One region of the Variovorax sp. GW821-FHT09B01 genome, then DNA from elsewhere that is predicted to be linked to it. Evidence: predicted binding sites of a transcription regulator. Region 1 holds the regulator's gene; each other region holds the start of a gene.
What was found. The regulator sigma-54, encoded in region 1, starts transcription at its own class of promoters, with help from an activator protein. The targets are predictions, from matches to a motif close to TGGCANGNAANCTGCTTT.
Positions count from the first base shown of each region.

Region 2: atzF (allophanate hydrolase) is a predicted target of sigma-54. The motif match lies at 2,842-2,859, and genes of this name have one in related genera.
Region 3: AC07RV_RS16005 (pilin) is a predicted target of sigma-54. The motif match lies at 4,619-4,636, and genes of this name have one in related genera.

Region 1 is NZ_JBWKPQ010000022.1:94,235-101,997, reverse strand. Features, by position in the region: gene argS (arginine--tRNA ligase) at 1-373, shown strand, start outside; gene AC07RV_RS36815 (SPOR domain-containing protein) at 385-1,149, shown strand; gene AC07RV_RS36810 (thiol:disulfide interchange protein DsbA/DsbL) at 1,334-1,981, shown strand; gene lptA (lipopolysaccharide transport periplasmic protein LptA) at 2,196-2,918, shown strand; gene lptB (LPS export ABC transporter ATP-binding protein) at 2,915-3,709, shown strand; gene AC07RV_RS36795 (RNA polymerase factor sigma-54) at 3,740-5,329, shown strand; gene AC07RV_RS36790 (phospholipase D family protein) at 5,340-6,938, shown strand; gene AC07RV_RS36785 (fumarylacetoacetate hydrolase family protein) at 7,052-7,763, shown strand, end outside.
Region 2 is NZ_JBWKPQ010000011.1:190,126-197,888, forward strand. Features, by position in the region: gene AC07RV_RS27235 (beta-ketoacyl-[acyl-carrier-protein] synthase family protein) at 1-204, opposite strand, end outside; gene AC07RV_RS27240 (AmpG family muropeptide MFS transporter) at 332-1,711, opposite strand; gene AC07RV_RS27245 (M48 family metallopeptidase) at 1,801-2,655, shown strand; gene atzF (allophanate hydrolase) at 2,891-4,612, shown strand; gene AC07RV_RS27255 (ABC transporter substrate-binding protein) at 4,651-5,652, shown strand; gene AC07RV_RS27260 (ABC transporter permease) at 5,657-6,487, shown strand; gene AC07RV_RS27265 (ABC transporter ATP-binding protein) at 6,484-7,317, shown strand; gene AC07RV_RS27270 (DUF4089 domain-containing protein) at 7,344-7,559, shown strand; gene AC07RV_RS27275 (AtzE family amidohydrolase) at 7,556-7,763, shown strand, end outside.
Region 3 is NZ_JBWKPQ010000004.1:318,218-325,980, reverse strand. Features, by position in the region: gene AC07RV_RS16025 (decaprenyl-phosphate phosphoribosyltransferase) at 1-834, shown strand, start outside; gene AC07RV_RS16020 (divergent PAP2 family protein) at 841-1,272, shown strand; gene tfpZ (TfpX/TfpZ family type IV pilin accessory protein) at 1,256-2,002, opposite strand; gene AC07RV_RS16010 (glycosyltransferase family protein) at 1,999-3,939, opposite strand; gene AC07RV_RS16005 (pilin) at 4,062-4,550, opposite strand; gene AC07RV_RS16000 (3',5'-cyclic-nucleotide phosphodiesterase) at 4,772-5,575, opposite strand; gene AC07RV_RS15995 (CHASE2 domain-containing protein) at 5,602-7,763, opposite strand, start outside.

The sequences.
Region 1 (7,763 bases):
CAACCCGGTGTACTACGTGCAGTACGCGCATGCGCGCATCTGCTCGGTGCTCGCGGCCTGGGGCGGCGATGCGGCCGTGCTGCAGGGCGTCGACCTGTCGCCGCTCGAGAGCCCGGCGGCCCAGTCGCTGATGCTGCTCTTGGCCAAGTACCCCGAGATGCTGAGCGCCGCGGCCAAGGATTTCGCGCCGCACGACGTCACCTTCTACCTGCGCGAACTGGCGGCCACGTACCACAGCTACTACGACGCCGAGCGCATCCTGGTCGACGACGAGGCCGTGAAGCTGGCGCGCCTGGCGCTGGTCGCCGCGACCGCGCAGGTGCTGCACAATGGCCTCGCGATCCTCGGCGTCACCGCGCCGCGCAAGATGTGAACCCCCTCCCCATGAAGAAGACAACCAGACAACGCGGCAACATCGTCATCGGCCTGATCATCGGGCTGGTGCTCGGCCTGGGCGTCGCGCTGGGTATCGCGGTCTACGTGACCAAGGTGCCGATCCCCTTCGTCACCAAGACGCAGCGCGGCGGTGCCGAGCAGGACGAGGCCGAGGCGCGCAAGAACCGCGACTGGGACCCGAACGCCCCGCTGGCCGGCAAGCCGCAGCAGCCGCGCCCCGCGGCCGCCGGCCCGGTCGGCGCGCCGCCTTCGGGCGACGGCAGCAATCCCGCCACCGCCACGGTCTCGCCCGGCACCCCGCCGCCCACGGCGCCGGTGCCGGTGGTGGTCGCGCCCAAACCCGCGCGGCCCGCGCCGGTGCCGGCCGAGGCCAATGCGCTGCCGCCCTCGAACGATCCGCTCGGCGACCTGGCCCGGGCCCGCGCCGGCAGCGTCGGCGGCAGCACCACGGTGGCCGCCGCCCCGTCGTCGAGCAGCGGCAATGCCGCGGCAGCCACCGGCTCCGGCGGTGCCGATCCCTTCATGTACTTTGTGCAGGCCGGCGCCTTCCGCACCACCGAGGACGCCGAGGCGCAGCGCGCCAAGCTCTCGCTGATGGGCGTCGAGGCCCGCGTGACCGAGCGCGAGCAGGCCGGCCGCACCGTCTACCGCGTGCGTGCCGGTCCGTTCAACAAGAAGGACGACGCCGACCGCCTCAAGGAACGGATGGACGGCGCCGGCCTCGACTCGGCGCTGGTGCGCGTCCAGCGCTGAGCGCCGTCCGGCCGGGGAGCGCCGCCGCCGGGTGGCCTCTCCCGACAACGGTCATGGTTTTTCTTTAAGCTTCGCCGCGGTCCGCGCCGCCCCCGGTTTCCCGGAGCCCCGAGCACCGCGCGCGGGAACTCCGCTTCATCGGCCCGGCTCAGTCTGCCGTCTACCAACTGGAGAGCTCTTTCCCATGAAACGTCGTGATTTCTCGCTGGCCGTCGCCGCTGGCTCGCTCGGCCTGATGGCCCATCTGCCCGCGCAAGCCCAGGCCCGCGCACCGAAGGCCGGCACCGAATACCTCGTGCTCGACAAGCGCGTGCCGGTCGACGCACCGGCCGGCAAGATCGAGGTGATCGAGTTCTTCTCGTACAACTGCCCGCATTGCAACGACTTCGAGCCCGCGCTCGAGGCCTGGGCCAAGGGCCAGCCCAAGGACGTGGTGCTGCGCCGCGTGCCGGTGCCCTTCGTGGGCAACGACGTCGAAGCCAAGCAGCGCCTGTACTACGCGCTCGAGGCGCTGGGCAAGGTCGACGAGTACCAGCCCAAGGTCTTCAACGCGATCCACGCCCAGCGCCAAAACGTGAACGGCGACGCCAACATCGTGGCCTGGGCCGAGAAGAACGGCCTCGACGGCGCGAAGTTCAAGGAGCTGTTCACCTCCTTCGGCGTGGCGAGCAAGGCCAAGCGCGCCTCGCAGCTGACCGAGGCCTACAAGGTGGCCGGCGTGCCCGCGCTGGCCGTGGCCGGCCGCTGGTACGTGGACGGCGAACTCGCCGGCAACATGAACAAGGCGCTGGCCGTGACCAACTATCTGATCGGCGAAGCCCGCAAGGGTTGAGACCGGTCTCGCGGCCCTGGCCGCTCCGCCGCCGGGAGGCCGGAATCCCATCGAGGGTTCCGGGGCGGCCGGGCCGTCATCCGGCCGGTCGGCAGAACGCGGGGCGATCCCGCGGGGTGCCGTGCCCGGGTTCGCCGCCCCGGGGCTTTTTCATCCGCGCGCATGGGTCTGGCGCGATGGGCCGCATACAATGCAGAGCAAGTTTCGTGCCTCTATGACATCGCACTCTCACCCCACCTCCTCCCTTCGCCGCACCGGTCGCCTCGTGCTGGCCGCGCTGCTGCTGGCCGGCTCCGCCGCCTCCGCCCTGGCCGAAACGGCCGACCGGACCAAGCCGATGAACATCGAATCCGATTCGATGCGCTACGACGATCTCAAGCAGACCAGCGTCTTCACCGGCAACGTGGTGGTCACCAAGGGCACCATCATCATCCGCGGCGCGCGCATCGACGTGCGCCAGGACCCCGAGGGCTACCAGTACGGCGTGGTCACCGCGGCGCCCGGCAAGCTCGCCTACTACAAGCAGAAGCGCAACGGCAACGGCGACGAGTGGATCGAGGGCGAGTCCGAGGTCATCGAGTACGACAGCCGCGCCGACAACGTCAAGTTCATCCGCCGCGCCGTCATGCGCCGCCTGGTCGGCGCCACGCCCAACGACGAGAGCAGCGGCGCGCTGATCGTCTACGACCAGAGCAACGACACCTACACCGTCAACGGCTCGACCGTGCCGCCCAACGCCGGCGTGTCGGCGCCAGGTGGCGGTGGCCGCGTCAAGGCCATCCTCACGCCGAAGTCGGCCGCGCCCGCCGCACCGGGTGCGCCCGGCGCCTCGGCGCCGGCCACGCGCCGTCCCGCGGCCCCGGCGCCCACGCCGGCACCGGGCGCCGGACTGCGCTCCACCACCACGCTGAGCGGCGAAGGGGAAGAACGCAAGTGATCGAAGCCGCCGGAACCCAGGAAGCCAACGGCGTGCCGGGCAGCCGCCTCGTCGCGCGCGGCCTGCAAAAGAGCTATGGCAGCCGCAAGGTGGTCAAGGACGTCTCGCTCGACGTGCAGAAGGGCGAAGTGGTCGGACTGCTCGGGCCCAACGGCGCCGGCAAGACCACCTCGTTCTACATGATCGTCGGGCTGGTGCGCGCCGACGCGGGCGAGATCTCCATCGACGGCGAGCCGATCGCCCACATGCCGATCCACCGCCGCGCGCGCATGGGCCTGAGCTACCTGCCGCAGGAAGCCTCGATCTTCCGCAAGCTCACGGTCGAGGAGAACGTGCGCGCGGTGCTCGAGCTGCAGCGCGAGCCCGATGCCAACGGCCGGCCGCAGGCGCTGTCGAAGCAGCGCATGGAAGAGCGCCTGTCGGAGCTGCTGGCCGACCTGCGTGTCGACCACCTGCGCGATTCGCCCGCGCTCGCGCTGTCGGGCGGCGAACGCCGCCGCGTCGAGATCGCGCGCGCGCTGGCCACCCAGCCGCGCTTCATCCTGCTCGACGAACCCTTCGCCGGCATCGACCCGATCGCGGTGATCGAGATCCAGCGCATCATCAGCTTCCTGAAGGAACGCGGCATCGGCGTGCTCATCACCGACCACAACGTGCGCGAGACGCTGGGCATCTGCGACCACGCCTTCATCATCAGCGACGGCCATGTGCTGGCACAGGGCACGCCCTCGGAGATCGTCGACAACGCCGAAGTGCGCCGGGTCTACCTGGGCGAGCACTTCCGGATGTGATGACCCTCGTGCAAGTCATTTCCTGAGGGCATGAAACAAGGCTTGTCGCTGCGCGTTTCGCAGCATCTCGCGCTGACGCCTCAGCTGCAGCAGTCGATCCGGCTGCTGCAGCTCTCCACGCTCGAACTGAGCCAGGAGGTCGAGCAGATGCTCGACGAGAACCCCTTCCTCGAGCGCACCGCCGAGGAAGCCGCGCGCGAGGAGTTCGGCCTCGACGCCGCCGACACGCCCGCGCCGCGCGAGGACACCGAGCGCGAAGCCGAGAGCGACTACGCGAGCGCCGCGCCTTCGACTTCGACCACGTCCACCGAGACCACCTCGTCGTCCGAGGCCGAGCCGGCCCTCGACTCGCCCGAGCGCGAGCCCGACTGGGAAGGCGACGGCACCGTCGACATGGCGCCCGACGACAGCGAATGGGGCAGCGACGCGCCCGCGCGCAACAACAGCAGCACCGGCGACGACGAGCGCGCCGATGCCACCGAGCTCGCGCGCAGCCAGGAATCGCTGCAATCCTTCCTGCACCGCCAGGCGTTGAGCCTGCGGCTCAACGAGAACGACAGCGCCGCGCTGCGCTTCCTGATCGAGTCGCTCAACGACGACGGCTACCTCGAGGATTCGCTGCCGGCGCTGGCCTCGGGCCTCGCGGGCGACGACAACGACCAGTTCGACGAGCTGGTGCACCACTTCCAGGTCGCGCTGGGCCTGCTGCAGAGCCTGGAGCCCGCGGGCGTGGGCGCGCGCGACCTCGGCGAATGCCTCGCGATCCAGCTGCGCGCGCTGGCTGACGAGGACGAGACCGAGGAAGAAGAGCTGGTGCGCAAGACCGCGCTCGCCATCTGCAAGCAGCCGATGGAGCTGCTCGCGCGGCGCGACTTCAAGCGCCTGGCCACGCTCACGCGAACCAACGAGGAGCTGGTGCGCTCGGCGCTGCAGATCATCGCGCGGCTCGAACCCAAGCCGGGCCGCCGCTTCGTCGACGTCGAGCGCAACATCGTCATTCCCGACGTGATCGTCACCAAGACCGGCCGCGGCACCAACGTGAAGTTCCGCGTCATGCTCAACCCCGAGGTGATGCCGCGGCTGCGCGTGCACGACATCTATGCCGGCGCGCTCAAGTCGCACAAGGGCGAGGGCAGCCAGGCGCTGTCGCAACGGCTGCAGGAGGCGCGCTGGTTCATCAAGAACATCCAGCAGCGCTTCGACACCATCCTGCGCGTGAGCAACGCCATCGTCGAGCGGCAGAAGAGCTACTTCGTGCACGGCGAACTCGCGATGCGCCCGCTGGTGCTGCGCGAGATCGCCGACGAGCTCGGGTTGCACGAGTCCACCATCTCGCGCGTGACCACCGCGAAGTACATGTCGACGCCCTTCGGCACGGTCGAGCTCAAGTACTTCTTCGGCTCGGCGCTGGGCACCGAGACCGGCGGCAATGCCTCGAGCACCGCGGTGCGCGCGCTGATCAAGCAGTTCGTCGGTTCGGAGAGCGTGAAGAAGCCGCTGTCGGACAGCCAGATCTCCGAGATGCTCAAGGAGCAGGGCATCGAGTGCGCGCGCCGCACCGTCGCCAAGTACCGCGAGGCGCTGCGCATTGCGCCCGCCAACCTGCGCAAGGCCCTGTAGAAAGCCGCCGATGGCCCGACGCCTGCTGTCGCGCTGTGGGCTCCGGGTGTTCGCCATCGCGGCCGCGCTGCTGGCCGCCGGTTGCGCCACCTTGCCCGACGAGGCTCCGCGCGCCCCCACCAAGGCCATCGCCGTGTCGAAGGACACCGCGCTCGGGCGCATCGCGCTGGCCGCGCAGCCCGACCCCGACCTCAGCGGCTTTCGCCTCATGCCCGGCGGCGACTTCGCCTTCGACACCCGCATCCAGCTCGCGCGCCGGGCCCAGCGCACGCTCGACGTCCAGTACTACCAGATCGAGAACGACGAGACCGGCCGCTACCTGCTGCGCACCCTGCGCGATGCCGCGCAGCGCGGCGTGCGGGTGCGCGTGCTGATGGACGACCTCTACACCGCGGGCGAGGACGAGCTGCTGCGCGGCTTCGCGGCCACGCCCAATGTCGAGCTGCGCCTGTTCAACCCCTTCCCGGCCGGCCGCGGCAGCCTGCTCGCGCGCTTCACGGCCTCGCTGTTCGACTTCAGCCGCGTCAACCGGCGCATGCACAACAAGCTGTTCATCGCCGACGGCGCGATGGCCGTGGCGGGCGGGCGCAACATCGGCAACCAGTACTTCCGGCGCACCGCGGGCGAGAACTTCATCGACCTCGACACCTTCGTGACCGGCGCGCTGATCCCGCGCCTGGGCAGCCTGTTCGACCAGTACTGGAACAGCCCCTACGTGCGGCCCGTCGAGTCGGTGGTGGCGAGCACGCTGCCGAACGATGAACTGCGACGCCGCTTCGAGGCCGCCACCGGCCCCGACACCACGCCGCCGCCGCCGAAGCCCGCGCCCAACGACCTGCTGGGCTACGGCCCGATCGCCGAGGACCTCGACGCCGGCCGGCTAGGCCTGATCTGGACCACGGCCGAGGCCTATGCCGATTCGCCCGACCGCGTGATCGGCAAGACCGCCTCGTACGGCGGCGTGCCGCTGCTCGACGTCGACAGCGTGCGCTACAACGTGGTCGAGCAGATGCGCCGCGCGCGCAGCGAGGTCACCATCGTCTCGCCCTACCTGATCCCGGGCGCCGCGGGGCTCGAGGTGATGAACGAGATCCGCCGGCGCCAGGTGAAGATCAGCGTGGTGACCAACTCGCTCGCCGCCACCGACGAGCCGCTGGTGCACACCGCCTACCGCCGCTACCGGCCCGAGATGCTGCGCCTGGGCGCCGAGCTCTACGAACTCAGCACCAACCGCACCCGCCGCAGCGTGCGGCTGGGCCTGTTCGGCACCTCGGTCGGCCGGCTGCATGCCAAGTCGGCGGTGATCGACCAGCGCATCCTGTTCGTCGGCTCGATGAATTTCGACCCGCGCTCCGAGGTCCACAACACCGAGATCGGCCTGTTCATCCGCAGCCCCGAGATGGCGCAGCAGGCGCTGAAGCTGCTCGAGGTGCTCAAGCAGCAGGGCGCCTACAGGCTGCGCTTCGCCGAAGGCAGCGACTCGCGCCTGGAGTGGGTCAGCGAGGAGGCCGGCAAGACCACGGTGCTGAGCGAGGAGCCCGACTCGGGCTTCTGGGACCGCACCATGCTCGAACTGCTGGCGCCGCTGACGCCCGAGAGCCTGCTCTAGGCGGTTTGGGCGGCTTTCGCAAACCGTCGGTTTCCGTTCCGCAAACCTCGGCCTGTCATGCTGTGGTGCCTCTGCGAGCAGGGGGCCCGAACACCACCGACAGGAGCACGCGCATGAAATGGATCCACTACACCGCGCCCGGCGCGGCCGCCAGCAGCTACGGCGTGCTGGAGGACGACCGCGTCCGCGCGGTGAACGGCAGCCCCTTCGGCGGCCACGACTTCACGGGCGCCGTGCATCGCCTGGCCGACGTGCGGATCGAGGTGCCGCTGCTGCCGCGCACCTTCTATGCGGCGGGGCTCAACTACGTGCGCCACATCAAGGAATACGCCGAGCAAAGCGGCCAGACGCTCGCGATCCCCGAGAAGGCCGACATCGGCTACCGCGCGGTCAACGCGCTGGTTCCTCACGAGGCAGCCGTCGTCATTCCGTCCAACGCGAAGCAGGTGGAGTACGAGGGCGAGCTGGTCGTGGTGATCGGCCAGAAGGCCCGCCACCTGAGCGAGGCCGACGCGCTGTCGTGCGTGCTGGGCTACACCATCGGCAACGACGTGAGCGAGCGGCTCTGGCAGGCCTCGGACCGCACCTTCTGGCGCGCCAAGAACTGCGACACCTTCAAGCCGATGGGGCCGTGGATCGAAACCGATTTCGACCTGGAAGCGGCCCGCACCACGGTGCGCGTCAACGGCGAGGTGAAGACGCAGTTCCGCACCGGCGAGATGCTGTTCGGCATCGCGACCTTCATCAGCGCGATGACGCGGCATCTCACGCTGTACCCGGGCGACGTGATCTGGATGGGCACCGACGGCAAGTCGCCGCACCTGA
Region 2 (7,763 bases), on a different contig from region 1:
GCGCGCGAAGGCCTCGGGCAGGCGGAGCTCTTCGAGGCCGTCGACGCGGCCGATCCAGGTCGGCAGCGGCGCGGGGCCGAAGTCGTTGGCGCGCAGGCCGCTGCGCGAATGCTCGAGCGCTTCGGCAAGCGGCTCCTTGCCGACGCCGACGGCCGAGGTGGCCGTGTAGGCGCTGATCTGGAGGGGGGGAATGCGGGCGGGCACGGTGTGGACGTGGCTGGGCGGTGACGCGGTTGGAGGAGTAGTTCTTGTGGTCGGGTCTGGGGAAAGCAGCGCAAAGCCTACCAGTTGCGGGGGTGGGGCCGTGTCGGCGGTTTCCTATGGGGCCGGGTCAGGATTTCCCGCTGTCCGCACGCGCGGCCAACGTGCGCGAGGCCAGCGCCACCAGCACCAGCACCGGCACGCCGAGCAGGGCGGTGGCGCAGAAGAAGGTGCTGTAGCCGTAGGCGTCGACGAACACGCCCGAGTAGCCGGCGATGAACTTCGGCAGCAGCAGCATCAGCGAGCTGAACAGCGCGTACTGCGTGGCCGAGTAGCTGATGTTCGTGAGGCTCGAGAGGTAGGCGATGAAGGCCGCCGAGGCGATGCCGCCCGCGAGGTTGTCGGCCGAGACCACGGCGATCAGCGCCGTCAGGTCGTGGCCGCGCGAGGCCAGCCAGGCGAACAGCAGGTTGCTCGCCGCGCTGAGCACCGCGCCCAGCATCAGCACCCGCATCACGCCCAGGCGCATCGACAGCACGCCGCCGACGAAGGCGCCCACCAGCGTCATGACCACGCCGTAGATCTTGCTGACCGTGGCCACCTCGTCCTTGGTGAAGCCCATGTCGACGTAGAAGGGGTTGGCCATGATGCCCATCACCACGTCGCTGATGCGGTAGATCGCGATCAGCGACAGGATCAGCACCGCCTGCCACTTGTAGCGGCGGATGAAGTCGGCGAAGGGCTCGACCAGCACGTCGCGCAGCCATTCGGCGGCATTGCGCGGCGCCGACAGCGAGCGCTTTGCGGGCTCGGGCGACAGCAGCACCGTGAGCACGCCCACGAACATGGAGCCGGCCATCACGAGGTAGGCGGTCTTCCAGGCGCCGTTCTGGTAGGCCGCACCGGCCGCCGCGCCCGCCGCTGCCGCGACCGGCGCGACCTCGGCCCAGGCCGCCACCCACAGCACCCCCGCCCCGGCCCAGATCATCGCGAGCCGATAGCCGGTCTGGTAGGCCGCGGCCAGCGCCGCCTGCTTGCGGGTTTCGGCGGACTCGATGCGGAAGGCGTCGAGCGCGATGTCCTGCGTGGCCGAGCCGAAGGCCACCAGCAGCGCGCACCAGATCATCGGCATGAGCCCCTGGCGCGGATCGTTGACCGCCATGCCGACCAGCCCCGCGATCACCATCCCCTGCGCCAGCAGCAGCCAGCCGCGCCGGCGTCCGAGCAGCGTGGTCAGCGGCGGCAGCGGCAGCCGGTCGACCAGCGGCGCCCAGACCCATTTGAAGCCGTAGGCCAGGCCGACCCAGCTCAGGTAGCCGATGGTGGCGCGGTCGATGCCGGCCTCGCGCAGCCGGAAGCTCAGCGTGCCCAGCACCAGCAGCAGCGGCAGCCCGGCCGAGAAGCCCAGCGCCAGCATGCGCAAGGTGGCAGGTTCGAGGTAGACCTTCAGGGCGTCGCGCCAGGGCGGCGAACCGGCGGCGGTGGATTCGGCGGGCGGGACGGAAGACATGTGGGAGCGATTGTCCATGAGCGCCGCGCCTGCCGGCCGCCGGGGCATCCACCAGGACGTCTTCATTTGTTCCTATCATCCGGCCCCATATGTGCACACGCTGCGATCGCTTTGCCCCGGTTCCCTCCCATGCCTCGGCCTGGCAGCCGCGGCGCGCCTTCCTGCTGGCCGCGGCCGGCGCGGCATTGAGCGGGCCGGCGCTCGCGCAGGTCGACGTCGGCAATGCCTCGGTGGCGCGCAACCTCGTGCCGGCCGACCGCATCGAGGCCGCGGGCGGCCAGCAGTACGGCGAGTTGCTGGAGCAGGCGCGCGCCAAGAACGCGCTCGCGGGCGACGGCAATCCGCAGCTGCAGCGGCTGCGCGCCATCGCCAACCGGCTGATCCCGTTCGCCACGCCCTGGAACAGCCGCGCGCGGCAATGGAAGTGGGAGGTCAACCTGATCGGCAGCAAGCAGATCAACGCCTTCTGCCTGCCGGGCGGCAAGATTGCCTTCTTCACCGGCATCCTCGACCAGCTCAAGCTCACCGACGACGAGGTCGCGATGGTGATGGGCCACGAGATGGCCCATGCGCTGCGCGAGCATGCGCGCGCCCGCATGGCCAAGAGCGCGGGCACCGGCGCCGCGCTCTCGATCGGTGCGCAGCTGCTCGGGCTGGGGCAGGTCGGCGACCTTGCCGCGCGCGCGGGCACCCAGTTGCTCACGCTCAAGTTCAGCCGCGGCGACGAGACCGAGGCCGACCTCGTCGGCCTGGAACTCGCGGCGCGCGCCGGCTACGACCCGAAGGCCTCGGTGTCGCTGTGGAACAAGATGGCCACGGCCTCGAAGAACCAGGGCGGGCTGAGCTTTCTCTCCACCCACCCGAGCGGGCCGGACCGGATCGCGAAGCTGCAGGCGAATCTGCCGAAGGTAGAGAACCTGTACCGGGACGCGAAAAAGAGCTGAGCGCCCTGTCTTCCTCCTTCCCCCTCTGGGGGAAGGCCGGGATGGGGGCACCGGGCGGTGGACACGGTCAGCGCTGTTGCAAGGCTCGGCGCCCCCACCCCAACCCTCCCCCAGCGGGGGAGGGAGCCATACATAAATACTTGAGCGGCTGATGCCATAGGCGCGTCGGCAGCGGCCCGCGCGCGCTGGCACGCCGCTTGCATCTCGACTTGTACACAAGTTTGGATGCCTGATCATGGTGCATGACGAGAAAGACCCGGCCGCCGCGGCGTGGATCCTGCGTTTCGCGCAGCCGCTGACGCGCGAGAACGACGACGCGCGGGACGCCACGCCCGCTTCCACCGCCGCCCCCGCCCCGCTCGCGGGCCTGCGCTTCGCCGTCAAGGACAACATCGACGTCGCCGGCGTGCCCACCACCGCCGCCTGCCCGGCCTTCGACCGCCTGCCGGCCGCCCATGCGGCCGTGGTGCAGCGGCTGCTCGACGCCGGTGCATCGCTGCTCGGCAAGACCAACCTCGACCAGTTCGCCTGCGGCCTCAACGGCACGCGCTCGCCCTATGGCGAGGTCGGCAATGCCTTCGATGCACGCTACGTGTCCGGCGGCTCGAGCTCGGGCTCGGCCCGCGTGGTCGCCACCGGCGAGGCCGACTTCGCGCTCGGCACCGACACGGCCGGCTCGGGCCGCGTGCCCGCGGGCCTCAACAACATCGTCGGCCTCAAGCCCTCGCGCGGGCTGCTGAGCACCACCGGCGTGGTGCCGGCCGCGCAGAGCGTCGACTGCGTCTCGATCTTCGCGCGCACCGTCGCGCTCGCGGCCGAGGTGCTGCAGGCCGCGCTCGGCTTCGATGCGCGCGATCCCTATTCGCGCGACATCGCGCTCGATGCCAGGCCCTTCCCCGCCGCCTTCCGCTTCGGCGTGCCCGATCGCCTCGCCTTCTTCGGCGACACGCTCGCCGAGGCCGCCTTCGCCGATGCGCGCGGGCGCCTCGAGGCGCTGGGCGGCACGGCCGTCGCCGTGCCCTTCGCGCCGCTGGCCGAAGCCGCCGCGCTGCTCTATGACAGCGCGCTGGTGGCCGAGCGCTATGCCGCGGTGCGCGCCTTCTTCGACCGCCACGAGACCGAGGTCGTCGAGCCGGTGCGCGGCATCCTCGCGCAGGGCCGCGGCTACAACGCCGCCGACGTGTTCGAGGCCCAGACCCGGCTGCGCGCGCTCGCGCAGCAGGCCGAGCCGATGTGGCGCGACATCGACGTGCTGCTGGTGCCCACCGCGCCCACGCACTACACGCGCGACGCGATGCGCGCCGACCCGGTGGCGCTCAATCGCAACCTCGGCGCCTACACCAACTTCGTCAACCTGCTCGACTACGCCGCGCTCTCGGTGCCCAGCAGCCTGCGGTCCGACGGCCTGCCCTTCGGCATCACGCTGATCGGCCGCTGCGGCAGCGACCTCGCGCTGGCCGAGCTGGGCCAGCGCTACCACCACGCCACCGGCCTCGCGCAGGGCGCGACCGGCGAGCCGCTGCCAGCGCCGCGGCCGATCCGTGGCCTCGCACCAGTGCCGGCCGCGACGCTGCCGATCGCGGTGGTCGGCGCGCACCTCAGCGGCATGCCGCTCAACGGCCAGCTCACCGAGCGCGGCGCCGTGCTGCGCGAAGCGATCCAGACCGCGCCGCGCTACCGCTTGTACGCACTGCCCGGCACCGTGCCGCCCAAGCCCGGCCTGCAGCGCAGCGCCGAGGGCGGCGCCGCGATCGCGCTCGAGGTGTGGGACATGCCGCTGGCCGAGGTCGGCGGCTTCCTCGCGCTGATCCCCGCGCCGCTGGGCCTGGGCAGCGTCGAGCTGGCCGACGGCCGCTGGGTGCACGGCTTCATCTGCGAGGGCCATGCGCTGGCCGGCGCCGAAGAGGTCACGCGCCATGGCGGCTGGCGCGCCTACCTCGCGAGCCGCGCCGCCTGAATCCCTGTTGTCTTCGAACCCCGACCGAGGAGTCTTCCATGTCCATCTCCGACCTCCCTTCCACCGCCTCGCGCCGACAGTTGCTGCAGGCCGGCGCCGCCGGCCTCGCGGTGCTCGCCGCGCCGGCGATCGTGCGCGCCCAGGCGGCGCCGAAGATCCGCGTCGGCTTCTGGCCGGTGGCCGCGGGCCTGCCCTTCTTCGCGGCGGTCGAGCGCGGCTTCTTCAAGGAGGCGGGGCTCGATGTGGAGCCGCAGAAGTTCGCGGGCGCGCAGCAGGTGATGGAAGCCATGCTCGCGGGCCGCTGCGACGGCAGCGCCAACGGCACCGGCTCGGCCAACCTCGCGATCGGCGAGATCGCGCAGCCGGGCCTGTTCAAGATCTTCTGCACCAACCCGAGCAATGCGAAGTTCGTGCTCGACGAGTTCATCGTCGCCAAGGACAGCCCGATCAAGGCCATGGCCGAGCTCTCGGGCAAGAAGGTGGCCTCGGGCCCGGGCATCCAGAACGTCACGCTGTGCAAGACCATGCTCGAGCGCGCGGGCGCCAAGGGCGTGTCGGTCAGCGAACTGCCGATCGGCCAGCACGTGGCGGCGCTGGTGGCGGGGCAGGTCGATGCCTGCTACACGCTCGAGCCCACCGGTACCGTGGGCCGCATGAACGGCACCACGCGCGTGCTCGAGGCCGGCGTGGTCGCGCGCTACATCCTCGGCGACCCGATGGCGCCCTGGCACGGCGGTGCCGCCAGCCTCACGACCGAGTTCCTCAAGAAGAACCCCGACGCGGCCAAGAAGTACATCGCCGCCTATGCGCGCGGCGTGGAACTGGTGCGCAGCCAGCCCGACGAGGCGCGCCAGTACATGAAGGGCTACACCGCCATCGAGGGCAAGCTCACGGCCGAGGTGCCGCTGGCCTCGTACATGCTCTACAACGAGTTCAAGCCCAGCGACGTCGCCTACTTCCAGAAGTTCTACGACCTGTTCACCGAGAAGGGGATCTTCGAGAAGAAGGTCCTGGTGGACGGCCTGCTCTACAAGGCCTGACGCCATGGCCGACAGCAGCACCACCGCCTCCCCGTGGGCGCCGCCCGCGGGCAACGCCGCCGCCTCCGCGGCACCGAAGGCGCCCGCCTGGGAGCGCTGGCTGCCGGCCATCGGGCCGGTCGTCCTGTTCATTGTCTGGGACCTGGTGGTGCGGCTCGGCTTCATCAAGCCGATCCTGCTGCCCTCGCCGGCCGACACCGTGGCCGCGCTCATCACCGGCCTGGCCGGGGGGCCGCTGCTGCTCGACTTCGCCGTCACCGTGTGGCGCACCGTGCAGGCCTTCGCGATCGCCGCCGTCGTCGGCATGCCGCTGGGAGTGCTGCTGGGCAGCAACGAACGCGCCTACCGCAGCGTCGAGTTCCTGATCGACTTCTTCCGCTCTACGCCCTCGTCGGCGCTGATCCCGCTGTTCCTGCTGATCTTCGGCGTGTCCGACATCAACAAGGTGGCGATCGCGGCCTTCGGCGCGCTGCTGATCGTGGTGTTCAACAGCGCCTACGGTGTCATCAACGCGCGCAAGCAGCGCGTGATGGCGGCGCGCGTGATGGGCGCCTCGCGCTGGCAGATCTTCAAGGACGTGCTGGTGTGGGAGAGCCTGCAGCCCAGCTTCGTGGGCCTGCGCTCGGCGGTCTCGATGGCGCTGGTGATCGTGATCGTGGCCGAGATGTTCATCGGCTCCGACAACGGCCTGGGCCACCGCATCATCGACGCGCAGCAGGTGCTCAACGTCAAGAGCATGTATGCGGCCATCCTCGCGGCCGGCGCGCTGGGCTACGTGCTCAACATCCTCTTCCTCGTGGCCGAGCGCCGCATCGTTCACTGGAGCGGCCGATGAAAGCCACGCCCGACATCGTCGTCAACGGCCCGGTGTATGCCGACGTGCCCAAGCCGGTGTTCAAGCCCGGCCCGGCCGGCACCCACATCACGATCCGCGGCCTCACCAAGTACTTCGCGGGCTGGCCGCTGTACGAGAACTTCGACCTCGACATCCCCAAGCACCGCATCGTCTCGGTGTTCGGTCCCAACGGCTGCGGCAAGTCCACGCTGATCAACATGATCGCGGGGCTGATTCCCATCGACAGCGGCGAGATCCTGTTCGACGGGAAACAGCGCAAGGACACCAAGATCGGCTACGTGTTCCAGAACTACCGCGAGGCGATGTTCCCGTGGATGCGCACCATCGACAACATCGCCTATCCACTGAAGCTCGAAGGCCGCAGCAAGGCCGAGGTCGATCGCCGCATGGAGGAGCTGGTCGCTTCCTTCGACGTCAAGTTCGACCTCAAGCGCTTCCCCTACGAGCTCTCGGGCGGCCAGCAGCAGACCGCGTCGATCATGCGCGCGCTCGCGCCGAACCCCGAGGTGCTGTTCCTCGACGAGCCCTTCTCGGCGCTCGACTTCGAGATGACCTTGTTCATCCGCGAGAAGCTGCAGGAGGTGTTCATGCAGACCGGCACCACCATGCTGCTGGTCTCGCACGACCTCGAGGAAGCCGTGTACCTGGCCGACGAGGTGCTGCTGCTGACCAAGCGCCCGACCAAGGTGGCCGAGATCCTGCGCTACGGCGATGCGCGCCCGCGCACGGTCGAGACCCTGAGCACCGAGAGCTTCGTCGCGATGAAGAAGCTCAGCCTCGACATCTTCCAGCGCGAAGTGCGCCGTTGAAGCGCTGTCGACAAGGAGACGACGCCATGACCCCCGAACAGATCGAACGCCACGTCGACGCGGCCGCGGCCGCGCTCGGCCTCCCGCTCTCGCCCGCCCACCGCGAGGGCGTGCTGCGCTACTTCGCGCTCGCGGCCGGCTTCGCGGCCACCGTCGAGGCGGTGCCGCTGTCGGTGCACGACGAGGCCGCGGTGCAGTTCGTGCCCGTGGCACCGGCTTCGCCTTCGGAGGCCGGCCGATGAACGCCGCCAGCCTGATCGCCAGGGACGCGAGCGCCATGGCCGAGGCGGTGCGCCGCGGCGAGGTCAGCGCCAGCGCGCTGGCCGAAGCCAGCCTCGCGCGCATCGAGGCCACCGACGGTCGCGTCAACGCCTTCACCGCCGTGCTGCGCGAACGCGCGCTGCGCCGCGCCGCGCAGGTCGATGCCTCGCTGGCCTCGGCCACGG
Region 3 (7,763 bases), on a different contig from region 1:
ATTTCTCTTATGCGACCCAAGCAGTGGGTCAAGAATGGGTTTGTTTTGGCTCCGCTTATTTTTACCGGAGAATTCATCAATCTCAATTCGGTGGCGGCAGCTTTTTTGGCTGCAATCCTCTTTTGCCTTGGCTCTTCGGCCACCTACATCATCAACGATATTCACGATATAGAAAGAGATCGCAAACATCCTAGAAAATCGAAGACTCGGCCACTTGCTTCGGGAGCAACCTCAGTTTCCGTGGGAATTGGGCTGCTTATCGTTCTTTATGGAATACAAATTACCGCTTGGTTCTGGGCGCCCAGAGTTGTTTTCGTGATTGCAGCATATATGGCGCTCAATATTGCATATACCTTTGTGCTCAAGCACCAGCCGGTTGCGGATATTTTTTCGATTGCCATTGGCTTCGTTTTGCGCGTTTACGCAGGCGCCATGGCGCTGTCTGTTCCTGTTTCGAGTTGGATGTTCGTTACTACCCTGTGCCTCGCTTTATACTTGGCGGCAATCAAGCGCCGACAGGAGTTGAGCCTCAGCGGAACCGACGGTCGAAAAGTACTAGAAAAATATTCACTATCGCTGGTTGATCGCTACGCAGAAATGTCTGCAACTGGGGCACTTGTCTTCTATAGCATGTTTGTTATGTCGGCTCGGCCGCAATTGGTGTTCACAGTGCCACTCGTGCTCTTTGGATTGTTTCGATATTGGTACGTGGTGGAAAAACTGGACGGCGGGGAGTCTCCCACAGATGCATTACTCGCAGATTGGCAGCTGATATTGACGGTGTTGCTTTGGATTGCTGCATGCGTTTGGGCACTTTGGCCAAACGGTGCCTGAACCACCATGAGAACTGATTTTTCATACCTCTTCACCCCATTTTTGGCATGGCTGGTTGCGGGAACGTTAAAGCTTGTCATCAATAGCGTTCGAGCTCGCAAACTAGCTTTTGGATTGATTGGGTACGGCGGGTTGCCAAGCAATCACACCGCGATCGTAACCAGTGTCGCAGCACTGGTGGCCCTTAAACAGGGTTTCGATCATCCAGCCTTCGGAGTAGCGCTCGCGCTCGCATTTATTGTGGTGCTAGATGCCACCAGCTTGCGCCGCGAGGTTGGCAAGCACGCGGCTCTCCTCAACAAGCTGGATAACCCTTCGACTGGAACCACGCCGTTGCGTGAGCGAATGGGCCATAGCTGCATCGAAGTCGGAGCCGGAATTTTCGTCGGTATATCGGTCGCAGTAATCATTACAACCTTGATCAATTCCAAGGTCTAAGATCGGCTATGGTGATGACCGCGCCCTCTTTATTGAGAAGAATCACCATATCCCTCTGATTACCCTTGAGCGGTAACCATCCGGTTGCTGCAGCCCACTTCATTCGGGTGGCCGCTACATCCTGCTTTGGGTTGAACTGCTCCAAGTCAACAAGCTTGCGCGCTTTTTCTCTTATCTTGGCTGCTTGGGTCGCAAGCACTTGATAGGCCTCTAATTCTTTAGCAAAGCTTTTTCCCAAAATCAACTCGTCTTGCTTTTGCTTTAGCCGAATTTCTTGATCACCGGAGTACACAGCTGCGACCACCTTGGGGCCATGAAAAAAGGAAGCCACCATCTCGGCGTTGAGCCTGTCGTGCCCTTTAAGATCGACATCTACTGGGCGTACAACTTCGAAGTCGTCGACCACGAACACGAGCCACTGCGGCCGACCTTGGGCAAGAACAAATACTCCATATGCGCACGCAATCAATTGCAATAAAAACATCACCAACAAATCAATAACCAGCTTTTTCTTATCCTCTTTATACAAAACAAACGTAAGCGCTGGCCCGAGCACCAAATTCACCAGCGCCAAAACGCCAAAAACTTTTACAACCTCGGCCGTTTTCTCTAGTGGGTGGGGATACCACAATAAAAACACAAAGAAATAAACAACCGCCAAGAAAACAGATGAGTACGTAATCTGCCAACCGACAGCGCTCAGCTTATTCTTGACAATAAAACTCATCATGGAATCTCAGCGCCTGCGCTTTTTTCCGCCATTTTTTTCGCCTTTTCTATAAGGTCGCGGCATCTGGAAGCATCCTCGCCAGAAGAGGCCTTGCAATATTTTTCGAGAATCAATGCAGGGTCTTTTTTAAGCCGCTCTTTTTTTGAATAAAACAGTGGCTCCAAGCTATCGAAAAGATCTTGAGCATCCCTGTCTCGTCCAAGCGCAAGAAGAATTGCCACTCTCGGGTAAAATAAGGCAATTTTTTCACTTTCAGCCAAATACCACTCAGCGATCTTGCTATATTTAAGTGCAGAGACGGCATCGCCCTTAAACATCATCAGCCCAAGCGCATAATCTCCGTATACACCTGCAATGCCAATTTTTGGGACAGGCATGCCGAGTACTTTTCGTTCTCCATCTTTCATTTCATGGAATTTTGGAAGAGCGAACATTATCCCTCGAAGATAATCAAGGCTTTCGGGATCCCCTTTTCGCAGCAACAGGTTTGCATAGATAATTTGATCGGGAACATCTAGCCCTCCGTCCCTTTCCCTCACGAAATTAATTTCTTTTTCCACCAGATCGGCTCGACCTGCCTTGAGCGCTCCATACATGTAATTGTATTGAGCAAAGAAAAAATTGGGATGTTTATGATACGCCCAATTCCAAAGCCGAAGATCGGAAGACCATATGGGCAGGACTGTATACGTTGTGAGGAGAGCTATAAAAATCCATCCCGTCGCGGCAACCAAAAGCCATCGATTTGCAAATTGACCTCTCAAGCCGGTGAATTCGATCAGCGACTTATAGTCCACCAACACCATCGAAATGCAAAAGAATGCCAATGGCGCCGTCAGAAATCTTTCGTGCCCAATATTTCCTCCTGTGCTCAAAGGAATGAAGTGAAGTACAGGAAGCAGACAAAACATTCCGGCCCCAAAAACCCATGCAGCCGGGCTTTTGTTCCTTAAACACTGAAGGGACAGAAAAAGTAGCGCGCCGACGACAAGAACGCTCGCTACCATCTCCGGAATGCCATGTGGTTTCAGCTCGTAGGCGGGATGCAAAGGGTTGATCGAACTGAATGGAAAGAAAATCTTCACAGCATAAAACTTCAGCGCTTCGAGTGGAGTCAATCCTTGAATTATTACGTCGCGAATATATTCGACCGACATGGTGCTGTGATATATCCCTCCTGCGGAATTTTTGCGCAAAATAACATATGCCCCAAAAATCACGGCCGACAACAGCAACAGGTACCGATTTTGAATGAGCACTTCCTTGGCAAGACCGTTGCGCCCCATCCACGAACGCCCTTTCCCTTGGATCGCGAGCCAAATGCACAACAGCACCATGGGCAAGACTGCGCCCAACTCCTTGCTTAAAAGGGCTCCCGCCATCAAAGTGACTGCGAAAATCGAACGCGGCAAACTCGGAGAGCCGGGTTTATAGGTATAAATCGCAATCGCCGCCAGAATGAAGAATGTTGACATCAAGTCGAATCGACCCGCAACCCAAGCTGTCGTCTCCACGAGCGCCGGATGAACTGCATAAACAACGCCAGCTAAAAAAGCTAGTGATGTGCAATGTTGCCGCCTCAATTGCATCAAGAGCTGTCTGCAAACATAAAATACGAGCCATACATTGCACGTATAAATCAAGAGATTAATTACATGCGACACCAGCGGCTTTTGACCAAAAATATGGAATTCGGCATATAAAGTCAAGAACACTAAGGGTCTGAGGTAGCTTGTACCTGGGAGCACTGGTTCTGCAAGCAACCTCCAGCTGAGAGCATCATTTAAAAGCGCTGACTTGTCTAAAAAGAGCAGGTTGTCGTCCCAGACGTACTCAAAACCCAAAACCTGCCAATAAAGTGCAACGCTTAACAGCGGCAACATTATTGTTGCCGCAAAAAATTGGTGGCTTTTTACCCATTGACATAGCGCCTTCATCTACACTCCCATCTCTTCATTTTGATTCTTGCAGTCCAAGGTTATTTGCACTTACGCCAGTAAAGCAAAAAAAAAGCAAGCCCTTTCGGGCTCGCTTTTGATCAAAGAATTCAAATCTTTTATCAGGGCTTGCAAGCGTTCGGCAGGTATTTGACTTCGATGGAGGAAGTACCAGCCACGCCATCAACCGATGCAGTGCCACAAGCCCAGGTGCTGCCACCATTGGCCGTTACAAACGTCAGGGTGCCACCGCTGGCCTTACCCGCCGTCATGCCAACGGTAATCGTACCTGCGGGATAGGCACCACTGATCGAATCGGCAACGGTGCTGTACTTACCGATGAGGTTCGCATTCAGCTGCCCTGCGGAAGGCGTTGCCATTGGCGAGACGAGCAGCGTGGGCCAAGCATTCTTGTCCGCGCCGTACTCGGCCAGCGGCTGCTTCAGGCCACCGCCAAGGGTCACGGCCTCGGTCACTTGACCACGGGTCACGTAGTCCTGATAAGCCGGCAGCGCCACAGCCGCCAAGATACCAATGATCGCCACAACGATCATCAATTCAATAAGGGTGAAACCCTTCTGCACATTGCGTGCGATGGAACGACGGTTCATTTCACTAACTCCAGGTTGGTTGGGTTGGTTGTCACTCCCGGGAGTCCTCCCCCCGGAGCGTGGAACCTTCCGCAGCATCCGTGCCACCCGTTTTGCCGCCCCGTCAGCGACCTAACGCGTCACCCCTGACCACATTGGCGTTACTGCGTGTGACAGAAGATGTATCAAGATGCGACACATGGTGACAAATTTGTCATGCCATCCCGGCCGCGCGGCCGGGCTCAGAAGGTCAGGATGCCGTCCGCCTTGAGCCAGCGGATGTCCCGCTGCGCGAGCCCCGGGACCTGCCGGCCGGCCAGCGATTCGATCTGGCTCATGATCTCCTCGGTTTCGGCCGGCTTGGTGTGGGTGATGTAGATCGGGTAGTCCTTGCCGGGCTCGATGTGAGCCAGCTCGTCGGCCAGCATGGTGGGCGACAGGTGCAGGCTGCGTTCCGCCAAGGCTTGTTCGCGGTTGCTGAAGGCGGTCTCGATGACGAGCATCGCGACCTCGAGCGCGTTGACGCGGTCCCAGAACGGCGCGTTGCGCTCGGTGTCGCCGCTGAAGACCCAATGGGCACCGCCGTCGGCACGGCTCACGGCGAAGCCGCAGGCGGGCACGGTGTGCACGGCCGGCAGCACCTCGATGCGCTTGGGCGTGGCGCTGCCGAGCAGCAGGGTCTGGCCGACGGCGATGTCGTGGAAGGTGACGAAGGGCGCCTCGGGACTCGGGATGCTCTCGAAATCGGGCCAGATGATGTTGTTGAAGACATGGGCGCGCAGCGCCTCGATGGTGGCGCGCAGCGCATGCACGCGCAGCGGCCGGGTGCGACGGCCGCCGACGGCGTCGAGCATCAGGGGCAGGGCGGCAATGTGGTCGAGATGGCAGTGCGTGAGCACCATGTCGTCGACGCCGGCCATTTCTTCGAGGGTGAGATCGCCGACGCCGGTGCCGGCATCGACGAGCAGGTCGGTATCGACCAGGAAAGAGGTGGTGCGGCAGTCTTTGGCGATGGCGCCCGAGCAACCCAGCACACGAACCTGCATTGTGAGAGACCCCTTGTCTGTGTCTGTCATTTGGTTTCGAACCGGGTCGCACCGTCCCACGACGGGTCGTGGGGACGCAACGCCATCGAGGCTAATCTCTGCGCGTAGAGCTGGTAAAGGACTTTTTTGGCATCGGCCACGAGGAGGGGGTCCAGCAAGTTTCGGCCCAAGGCCCAGTCTTGGCGCCGGTAGGCGGCCAGCACCTCGGCCCAGCGTTCGAGCCGGTGCGCCTCGCGCACGGCGACGACGTCGGCTTCGTCCAGGGCGACGGCCAGCGGCGTGAACACGGCGACGGCCTGGGCTCGGCCCTTGACGAACACGCTGTCGAGCTCCTGCCAGACATAGGCCGGCGCGAACTCGCGCGTGCCACCGCTGGCGACTATCTCGACGCCGTAGTGGCCACTGAGGCCCTCGAGGCGCGAGGCCAGGTTGACCGCGTCGCCGACCACGGTGTAGCTGCGCCGCGCGGCCGATCCCATGTCGCCCACGCTCATGACGCCGCTGTTGAGGCCGATGCCGATGCTGATCTCGGGCCGGCCGATGGAGCGGTGGATGCGGTTGAGGTCCTGCACGGCCTCGGCCATGTCGAGCGCGGCATTGACGGCGAGGCTGGCGTGGTCGGGCGTCTCGAGCGGCGCGCCCCAGAAGGCCATGACGCAATCGCCCATGTACTTGTCGACGGTGCCGCGGTGCGCGGTGATGACGTCGGTGAGGCGGCTGAACACGGTGTTGAGGAAGGCCTGCAGCTCGGCCGGCGACATCTGCTCCGAGAAGCGCGTGAAGTCGCGCATGTCGCAGAACATGACGGTCATGGTCTTGCTCTCGGCGCGCATGCTGTAGTGACCGGGGCGCTCCAGCATCTCGTCGACGAGCTGCGGCGGCACGTAGGTGCCGAACAGCTGCACGAGGCCGCGGCGCGCGCGCGACTCGACCAGGTAGCCCCAGCTCATGTTGAGCAGGAAGGCGAGCGCGACCATGGCCAGCGTCGAGGCCAGCGGCAGCACCAGGCCGTGGGCGACGTAGAGCCAGGTGTTGAGCCCGACCAGCAGCGCGGCCACGGCCAGCATGAAGGCCACGGCGCGCAGCGCGGGCAGCAGCGACAGGCCGATGGCCAGCGCGATGCCGGCGATGAACACGGTCAGCACCTCGTAGCCGGGCGCGTAGTCGGGCACGGCGAGCAGGCGGTCGTCGAGCAGCGCCGAGACGATGTTGGCATGCACCTCGACGCCGGCGAAGGAAGGTGCCGCGGGCGTGGCGCGCAGATCCTGCAGGCCCGGCGCGGTGGCGCCGACGAGCACGATCTTGTCCTTCAGCTCCTCGGGCGCGAGCCGGCCCTCGAGCACGTCGGCGGCGGCCACGTAGCGGAACGAGCCGCCGCGGCTTCCGCCCGGGCCGCGGAACGGCACCTGCACGCTGGCGTTGCGATCGACCGGCACGCGCAGTTCGCCGATGCGCAGCGACTCGAGCTGCGCGACCGGACTGTCGGGCACCAGTGCGGGTACCACCGGCGGCGAGCCGTTGGCGAGCCGGTAGACGGCCAGCGCGAGCGACTCGTAGTAGCCGGGCCGGGCCCGGTCGCCGTCGTAGCGCGCGATCAGCGGCACGCTGCGGATCACGCCGTCATCGCTCTCGCCGACCAGAGTGTTGAGAAAGCCCCCGCTGGGCGCGGCCTGCGCGAGCACCGGCAGGCTGGCGCCGAAGCCGTTCCAGTGGGTGGTGTAGCCCTGCTTCGCGGGCAGCGCGTCGGCGGGCCACAGCGGCGCGGCGGGCAAGGCGCCGCGGGCGCGCGGCGTTTCGGCCTGCGTGAAGTAGTAGCCGAGCGCCACGGGCCGACCGGCGAGCGTGCGCGCCAGCACGGCATCGTTGTCGAGCGAGGGCGCGAGTTTCTCGACCTCGCCGGCGAGCCCCGGGATGCCGCGCAGCGGGCCGTCCGCCAGCTCGCGCAGCCGGTCGATGCCCGAGCTGCGGTCGGGCTCGACGAACATGACGTCGAAGCCCACGACCTTGGCCTGCTGGTGCGACAGCAGCTCGGTCGCGAGCCGCGCCACCTTGTCGCGCGGCCACGGCCATTGCCCCTGGCGCGCGAGGCTCGCGTCGTCGACGTCGACGATCACGATGCGCGGATCGAAGGTACCCGGCATGGTGGCGCGCAGGCGCACGTCGTAGATCAGGTGGTCGAGGCGCTCGA